4 regions of the Pantoea sp. Lu_F5_004 genome follow, and region 2 is predicted to be linked to each of the others. Evidence: predicted binding sites of a transcription regulator. Region 2 holds the regulator's gene; each other region holds the start of a gene.
What was found. The regulator PurR, encoded in region 2, represses purine synthesis genes. The targets are predictions, from matches to a motif close to CANGCAAACGTTTGCNTG.

Region 1 (2,202 bases), 1.0 Mb from region 2:
GCGCTGGCACCGGTAGTCGATGCCTGGTACTGCGCGCCCCTTGAGGGTCCGCGCGGCGCCAGTGCTGAGCAACTGCTGAACAACCTGCCGCAGGGCGAGGCTTTTAATTCGGTTGAGCTCGCCTGGCAGCAGGCACGCCAGCGGGCAGCGCCGCAGGACATTGTGCTGGTATGTGGTTCATTCCACACCGTTGCACAGGTCATGGAATCGATTGAAACGGAGAAAGGACGTGGCAAGTAAGTTTCAGAACCGTTTAGTCGGCACCGTTATTCTGGTCGCCGTTGGCGTGATTGTGCTGCCAGGGCTGCTGGATGGTCAGAAAAAGCATTACAAAGAGGAGTTCGCCGCCATTCCGCTGGTGCCGAAACCTGACGATCAGCAGGACAGCGAAATGGTGCCGCCGGTAACTCAGTCGCTGCCGGCACAGCCGCCGGAAGGTGCGGGCAATGCGGTCAGCAGCAGCAATGGCAATGGCAACGGTAAAACCAACGCTACGGCAGAGCAGGGTCGGACTCAACCGGAAGACGAGAGCGATCCGGTAGTGGTCTCGCCGCCGCCGGTCCATCAGTCTGTGCCCGCACAGACGGTGACGAAGCCGAAGGTCGTTGAGCAGCAGAAACCGAAAGTAACAGAACAGCCTAAGCAGAAGCCAGTCGAACAGCAGAAGCCAAAAGCCGTGGAGCAGCCTAAACCTAAACCGGTTGAACAGCCTAAAGTGGTCGAACAGCCGAAGCAGGAAGAGGCGCCAAAATCAGCAGAGACGACAGCGCCGGCAGGGCAGGCTTATGTGGTGCAGTTAGGTGCGCTGAAAAACGCCAGCAAAGTGAATGAGATTGTCGCGCAGTTGCGGCTATCGGGCTATCGCGCCTTTACCGTTCCTTCAACGCCGGTACAGGGTCAGATCACCCGCATTTACGTTGGGCCGGATGCGTCGAAAGCCAAAATGCAGAGTGCGGTTGGCGAGCTGAAAAGCATCTCCGGACTGGGCGGTGTCGTGAAGCCATACAGCGCACGCTAAAACGGGCGATTGGCGCTGCCGATAGCAGTAACAGGCAGCGTCTTTTACCCCTCAGGCAGCGCGTTAAATGCGCGCTGCCGCGAAAAAAAGTGACGATTTTCAACGGCCTGTCCGGCTGAGAATCACCCGGGCGATAGCGTTTTTTTTCATCGCCTTTTTTATGGATGCAGAAAAAGAAAACCGCTACGCAAACGTTTTCTTTTTCTGTTAGAATGCGCCCCGAACTGGATGCAGGGGTGCAATTGCACTGGCGCTGGAAGAGTTCATGATCTGGATTGATTACGTCATTATTGCGGTAGTTGGTTTTTCGGCTCTGGTCAGCCTGGTCCGTGGGTTTGTCCGGGAAGCCTTATCTCTTGTTACCTGGGGATGCGCATTTTTTGTCGCCAGTCATTACTACGCCTACCTTGCAGTCTGGTTTACAGGTTTTGACGACGAACTGGTTCGTAACGGTATCGCCATCGGTGTGCTGTTTGTGGCGACCCTGATTGTGGGGGCCATTGTGAACTACGTTATCGGCACGCTGGTGGAAAAAACCGGCCTGTCGGGAACCGACCGGGTGTTGGGCGTCTGTTTCGGGGCATTGCGCGGTGTGCTGATCGTAGCCGCTTTGCTGTTCTTCCTCGATACATTCACTGGGTTTTCCAAAAGTCCGGACTGGCAACAGTCTCAACTCATTCCCGAGTTCAGTTATATAATCAGGTGGTTTTTTGATTACCTGAAAAGCACGTCGAGTTTTTTACCCCGGTGATGTGACCGGGAGTGCGGCTTAATGAGGAAATGACAACATGTGCGGTATTGTCGGTATCACCGGTTTCATGCCGGTCAACCAGTCGATCTATGACGCGTTAACGGTGCTCCAGCACCGCGGGCAGGATGCCGCAGGCATTTGTACTATCGATGCGCTGAAATGTTTTCGCCTGCGAAAGGCAAACGGCCTGGTCAGCGACGTTTTCGAAGCACGCCACATGCAGCGTCTGCAGGGCAATATGGGGATCGGTCACGCGCGTTATCCAACCGCGGGAAGCTCCAGTGCCTCTGAAGCGCAGCCATTCTATGTAAACTCCCCGTATGGCATCACCCTGGCGCACAACGGTAACCTGACCAACGCCCACGTGCTGCGTAAGCACCTGTTTGAAAAGGGCCGCCGTCACGTTAATACCACCTCAGATTCTGAAATCCTG
Region 2 (2,202 bases):
CAGCGCAGGCTGGTGGTGCCGGAGTGGCAAACCGGGCTGGAGTGCGTGCAGGCGGGATTGTGTGTGGCGATGGTGCCGGGCCATCTGGCCAGGCCACTGCTCGACAGTGGCGAGCTGGTTGAACTGACGCTGCCGGTGGCGTTTCCGGACAGCCCATGCTGCGTCAGCTGGGCAGAGGATCGCGCATCACCGGCGACAGGCTGGTTGCTCAGCTATCTGGGTGATGCGCAAACGCTTAATCAGGAGTGGTTAAGCGAGCATTAACGGCGATAGTCGCGGAATGGGCCATCGGCCACGGAACGGCGCTCAATCAGCGTCGGATGGACCTCAATCGTTTGTGACACTTCGCGCTTACTGGTAATGCGGTCCAGCAGCATTTCCAGCGCTTTCTCACCCAGCTGGGCTTTAGGCTGATGCACCGTGGTCAGGGCCGGTGCAAAATAACGGGCGTTGCGCACATTGTCATAGCCGATCACCGAAATATCCTGGGGGACGCGCAAACCCATCTCGTCGGCGGCGCAAATCGCGCCCATCGCCATGATGTCACCGCCACAGAAAACCGCCGTCGGACGCTGCTTCTGCGACAGGATCTGCTGCATCGCCTGATAGCCTGACTCCGGCTCAAAGTCACCCTGCACAATCCACTCGGCGCGTGGCTGAATACCCGCTTCTTCCATCGCCTTCAGGAAACCAGCATGACGTCCGCCACCGGTGTTACGCTCCATCTGACCGGGGATAGCACCAATATCCCGGTGTCCGCGTTCAATCAGATAGCGTCCCGCCAGATAGCCGCCCTGGAAAGCATTATCCAGTACCGTGTCGGTGAAGTCGGCGCGCGACTCGCCCCAGTCCATTACCACCATCGGGATATTGCGATTCTCTTCCAGCATCTGCAGCAGATCGTCCGGATATTCAGAGCACATCACCAGCAGCCCATCGACGCGTTTCTGCGCCATCATGCTGAGATAGGCGCGCTGTTTTTGCAGATCGTTATGCGCATTACCCAGAATCAGCGTATAGCCTTTGTCAAAACAGTGATTTTCAACCGCTTCGATAATTTCAGCGAAATAGGGCGCTTCGCTGGAGGTGGCAAGCAGGCCCAGTGTCTTGGTGTGGTTCACTTTCAGGCTGCGCGCCACGGCGCTCGGCGAGTAGTGCAGTTCTTTAATCGCCTGCCAGACCGCGTTGCGCGTCTCTTCAGCCACAAAGCGGGTTTTATTGATGACGTGCGAAACGGTGGTCGTTGAGACGCCAGCGCGTTTCGCCACATCTTTAATTGTTGCCATGAAAATCGGACTCCAGTGCTTATCTAACTCTATGATAAGCGTAGTGTTAAACGTTTGCGTCTGCTCAGGGTTTTTTCCGCAAAAATGCAGCTTTCCTGGCCAGTAAACAGGCCGCTGGCGTAATAAAAACGCCTGAAAACGTGCGCAAACGGAATCAGGGTTGCGCGCGTTGCGCAACAAAGGCGGGATTCTAACAAGGCTGAACGGATAAAACGAGATTTTTACCGGGCCCTGTGGGAAAATGCGATACCCCTGCTAATTGTGTGACTAAGGAGGAAGCAATGAGTACCGATCTTAAACTGGCTTTAATGACCACCGCGGGCTGTCTGCTGATGATTGTGGCCTTTAGTTTTACCGCTATTCTGCACTAATAAAAAAAGCCGGGATTATCCCGGCTCTCTTCTGGTTGTTCCGCTGCTCAGCGTATGGTTTTCGGCGTCATCACCCGACGGGCACCAATATAGTGGCGCTGCCAGTAATCTTCTCCTAACGCGCTGATCTGAATATCTTTGCCGGTGCGTGGCGACTGGATAAACTTGCCATCACCCAGGTAAACGCCGACATGGTCCGCAGTACCGCGTCCATTGATACGGAAGAAGACCAGATCGCCTTTCTCCAGCGACTCACGCTTGATCGGCGCGGCGTCACGCAGGTGGTACATCTCGTTAGCGGTACGTGGGATTTTAAACTTCACCAGATCTTTATAGGCGTACCAGACCAGGCCGCTGCAATCGAAACCGGTATGGGGAGAGGTACCGCCCCACTGATAGGGTTTACCCAACTGACCCATCAGCTTGGTCATCGCGGTTTCGCGGGCCTTCTGATAGCGCTGACGGTGAGATTTGCTCATCTTAATCGTGCCGGTCTCGCTGGTGGTGACCTCAGCGGTTTTCAGCAGGCGCTGATGACCATAACG
Region 3 (2,202 bases), 1.5 Mb from region 2:
ACCCGAAGGCTTGCCGGATGAGATCCTGCCGCTGGTGGCCGCCTACAACTCGCTGCTGAGTAAGCTGCGTGAGGCCTGGTCGTCGCAGCGTCAGTTCCTGGAAGATGCGGCGCATGAGCTACGCACGCCGGTAACAGCGGTGACCTTGCAGCTGGAAAATCTGCGTCAGCATATCCAGCCGGGCGAAGCGAGCCGGCAGTTCAGCCAGCTGGAAGCGGGCGTCACACGCACCCGTCATCTGGTCACGCAGTTACTCAATGTCTCGCGTCAGGATGACCAGAGCGTGGTCGCCAGCGTCGAGCATATCGAACTGGACGATCTGCTGAAAGAGAGCATTGAGCAGCTGATGGTAGTGGCAGATAAACGCGGCATCGATATCGGCTTTAATGGCTCCACGCAGTATCGTCTGCAGGCCAGCCGTTCCGAGCTGCGCAGCCTGTTCGACAATCTGATTGGTAACGCCATGTTGCACACGCCGGAGGGCAGCCTGGTCGATGTGCTGCTGCATCGGGTCGCAGGTAAAACAGTGGTCGATATTGTCGATAACGGGCCAGGCATGCCGGAATCCTTTATCGAACGCGCCTTTGACCGTTTTACCCGTTCGCCTGACGTTAAAGCCCAGGGCAGCGGGCTGGGATTATCCATTGTGCGCAACGTCGCACAGAAGCATCAGATTCACGTCGCCCTTTCCAATTGCCTTACGCCACAGGGTGCCATTTGTGGTTTGCAGGTTCGCGTCACCCTTCCCTGATCCCGCCCGTTTGATCACGAACCAGACAACGTAAACGGTTGCCTGGTTCCGTTCGATTCTGGTCATTATTGTGAAGTGCATCACATTTTAGCTGAATTGTAATGCAACACTTTTTGACAAACGTGAGCAAAATCTATTTTCTATCGATCTGTTACAGGCACGCTACGCGGGCTGAAGAACTGGCTGTTATTTGCTGTGAAACCCTCATTCCCATCAAGGGACCGATTTCTCTCTGACTGCGTCTGCTGTGCGGCGGTCAAAAGCATGTGGCTGATAATAATGAAATTTAAAACGTTGATAGCAGGTGCCGTGCTGGCATGTTCATTGAGTGGTGCTGCGCAGGCCGCTGCAAGCGATCCGCAGTATGTCTCCGACTGGTGGCATCAGAGCGTTAACGTGGTAGGCAGCTACCACACCCGTTTCGGACCGCAGTTTAACAACGACGTTTATCTGGAATATGAAGCGTTTGCGAAGAAGGACTGGTTCGATTTTTATGGCTACCTCGACCTGACCAACTTCTTCGGCGCAGGCAACAGCAACGCCAACGGCATTTTTGATCACGGTTCACCGATGTTTATGGAGATTGAGCCGCGCTTCTCTATCGACAAACTGACCGGCACCAGCCTGGCCTTTGGTCCGTTCAAAGAGTGGTATTTCGCTAACAACTACATCTACGACATGGGCCGCAACAGCGATAGCCGCCAGAACACCTGGTATATGGGTCTGGGCACCGATATCGATACGCACAGCGATGTCGGCCTGTCGCTGAACGTCTACGCCAAATATCAGTGGGAAAACTACGGTGCGGCGAATGAAAACAGCTGGGATGGCTATCGCTTCAAGGTGAAATACTTCGTGCCAATCACCACGCTGTGGGGCGGTAATCTGGGCTATGTGGGCTTCACCAACTTCGACTGGGGTTCCGATCTCCGCGATAAAGGCGGTTCAGCACGCACCAGCAACTCCATCGCCTCCAGCCATATTCTGTCACTGGGTTACGATCACTGGCACTTCTCTGCGGTGGCGCGTTACTTCCACAACGGCGGACAGTGGGCGGATGGACAGGAACAGAATTTCGGCAATGGGCCGTTTGAAGTGAAATCGACTGGCTGGGGTTACTACCTGGTGGCGGGTTATAACTTCTGATTACATGCGGCGGCCTGAATAGCGCCGCCGCGCATTAATCCGGGCAGTTGCCATTAATTAATACGGCGCCGCAAATTGCGACGCCGGCTGGCCCGATTATTCCTGCGGCTTCTCGACATTGATGCGCCACGGAATGTTGAACTTATCGATGAACATCGCGAATCCGTTCGACCAGAACGTCTCCTGCCACTCAGTTGTCACCTTGCCGCCTGCCGACAGTTTCTCAAACCAGGCTTTACCCTTTTCAACATCGGTAGTTGAGAGACTGACCGCGTAACCGGCATGCTCAGACGCTGGCGGCTGAT
Region 4 (2,202 bases), 1.2 Mb from region 2:
AGTAACCATTCAGAGCCGGACGACCAAATTCATTGTTAAATGCAGCGCCGCCCAGCGGGCCATCGGTCATAATTTCCAGCGCACTGACGATGCGGTCCGGTTTGCCGAAGTCCTCTTCCCACGGCTGTTCAAAGCCTGGGATACGCAGGTTCGATACGGAGAAACCGACAAGGCCCGCTTTTGGCTTAGAACCCCTTCCGGTTGCGCCTTCATCACGGATTTCACCACCGGAACCGGTCGCAGCACCAGGCCACGGCGAGATGGCCGTTGGGTGGTTATGGGTTTCCACCTTCATCAGGATGTGTGCGGCTTCCTGATGCCAGCGGTATTCGCTCTCTCCGGCGTCAGCAAAGAAGCGGCCAACCTCTGAGCCTTCCATCACGGCGGCGTTATCTTTGTAAGCAGAGAGCACGTAGTCCGGCGTCTGCTCCATGGTGTTTTTGATCATCTTAAACAGCGACTTTGGCTGTTTCTCGCCGTCGATAATCCAGTCGGCGTTGAAGATCTTGTGACGACAGTGCTCAGAGTTCGCCTGCGCAAACATATAGAGTTCAATGTCGTTGGGATTGCGGCCCAGTGCGGTAAACGCCGCCACCAGGTAGTCGATTTCATCGTCGGCCAGCGCCAGACCCAGGGAGATATTCGCCTGAACCAGCGCCTGACGGCCCTCACCCAGCAGATCGACACTTTTCACCGGCTGTGGCGTGTGATGCGCGAACAGCTGTTCAGCCTGCGCCAGATCGCCGAAGACCGTTTCCATCATCCGATCGTGCAGCAGTGTGCCCAGCGTTTGCCACTGCGCTTCCGTCAGTTGCGGGGCCTGTACATAAAAGGCCAGGCCGCGCTCCAGACGACGTACCTGCGGCAGGCCGCAGTTGTGGGCAATGTCAGTGGCTTTGGATGACCAGGGCGAAATGGTGCCGGGACGAGGCGTCACCAGCAGCAGACGACCCTGTGGGGCATGTTCAGCGAGAGAGGGACCATATTTCAGCAGGCGCTGCAGACGGCTCTGTTCGTCAGCGCTTAAGGGCGTGCTGACATCAGCAAAATGGATGTACTCAGCGTAAATATCACTCACCGGCAGATGAGCGTCCTGAAAGCGGGTCAGCAGTTTGTTTACACGAAATGCCGACAGGGCGGGCGAACCACGCAGAATTTCCATTAATAAATCTCTCGTCAGGGCGCCGGGCGACGCTTCATTGGGCGCAACAGGGAAAACGGGGCGTATTATAGAGAAAGCGACCTCGCGACGAAACCGTTTGCGCACAATTTTTGGCGACCCGGATTTGCCTGAATTTTGCGCAAAAGCTGCTATAAAAGTTGCTCAGCGTGATTTTGTTGCGCAAAATGCCCCTCGCTCTGGGAGTTCAAAGAAGACAAATACTGCCTTTAAAAGACAGAGGCCTTAGAGCCAGCGAGAGATAACTATTTGAAACGCCTAAAATTTAATTATCTGTTTATCGGTCTGGTTGCCGTGCTGTTAGCGTTAGCGCTATGGCCATCCATTCCCTGGTATGGGGGTGGGCAGGACCAGATTTCACAGATTAAATCACGGGGAGTACTGCGTGTCAGTACCATCAATTCCCCGTTGACTTACTACACAGTGAACCAATCTCCGGCCGGTATGGATTATGAGCTGGCAAAACGCTTCGCCGATTATCTGGGCGTCAAACTCAAGGTGACAGTACGTCCCAACCTGAGCGATCTGTTTGACGATTTAGATGATGGCAAAGCCGATTTGCTGGCCGCGGGTCTGAACTACAACAGCGAACGCCTGACCCGCTATCAGACCGGGCCAGGCTACTACAACGTTTCGCAGCAGCTGGTCTATCGCGTGGATAAGCCGCGCCCTAAAAACCTCGGTGACTTAAAGGGGCGGCTGACTGTTGCATCAGGATCGGCGTATCTGTCAACGCTGAAGAGCGCGCGGTCAAACCAGTACCCCGATCTGGACTGGGCGATCTCCACCGATCAAAGTCCTAAAGCCCTGCTGGAAGCGGTGGCAGACGGCAAGCTCGACTATACGATTGGTGACTCCGTGACCATCGCTCTGTTGCAGCGCATCTATCCGCAGCTGGCGGTGGCGTTTGATGTCACTGATGAAGAGCCGGTCACCTGGTATGTGAGGCACAGCGATGACGACAGCCTGAATGCCGCGATGCTCGACTTCTTTAACGGTATGGGTGAAGAAGGGGCGATGGC

Region 1: the regulator PurR is predicted to act here: its motif matches at 1,203-1,220, upstream of cvpA (colicin V production protein).
Region 3: the regulator PurR is predicted to act here: its motif matches at 779-796, upstream of ACR8BN_RS17570 (nucleoside-specific channel-forming protein Tsx).
Region 4: the regulator PurR is predicted to act here: its motif matches at 1,249-1,266, upstream of purL (phosphoribosylformylglycinamidine synthase).

Annotation. Positions count from the first base shown of each region.
Region 1 covers NZ_CP194946.1:1,264,099-1,266,300, forward strand. Annotated here, with positions in the region: gene folC (bifunctional tetrahydrofolate synthase/dihydrofolate synthase) at 1-240, shown strand, start outside; gene dedD (cell division protein DedD) at 230-1,018, shown strand; gene cvpA (colicin V production protein) at 1,284-1,769, shown strand; gene purF (amidophosphoribosyltransferase) at 1,807-2,202, shown strand, end outside.
Region 2 covers NZ_CP194946.1:2,290,879-2,293,080, reverse strand. Annotated here, with positions in the region: gene punR (DNA-binding transcriptional activator PunR) at 1-264, shown strand, start outside; gene purR (HTH-type transcriptional repressor PurR) at 261-1,286, opposite strand; gene ACR8BN_RS10620 (YnhF family membrane protein) at 1,568-1,657, shown strand; gene ACR8BN_RS10615 (C40 family peptidase) at 1,705-2,202, opposite strand, start outside.
Region 3 covers NZ_CP194946.1:3,783,849-3,786,050, forward strand. Annotated here, with positions in the region: gene ACR8BN_RS17565 (sensor histidine kinase) at 1-751, shown strand, start outside; gene ACR8BN_RS17570 (nucleoside-specific channel-forming protein Tsx) at 1,031-1,897, shown strand; gene yjdN (VOC family metalloprotein YjdN) at 1,994-2,202, opposite strand, start outside.
Region 4 covers NZ_CP194946.1:1,054,803-1,057,004, reverse strand. Annotated here, with positions in the region: gene purL (phosphoribosylformylglycinamidine synthase) at 1-1,162, opposite strand, end outside; gene mltF (membrane-bound lytic murein transglycosylase MltF) at 1,430-2,202, shown strand, end outside.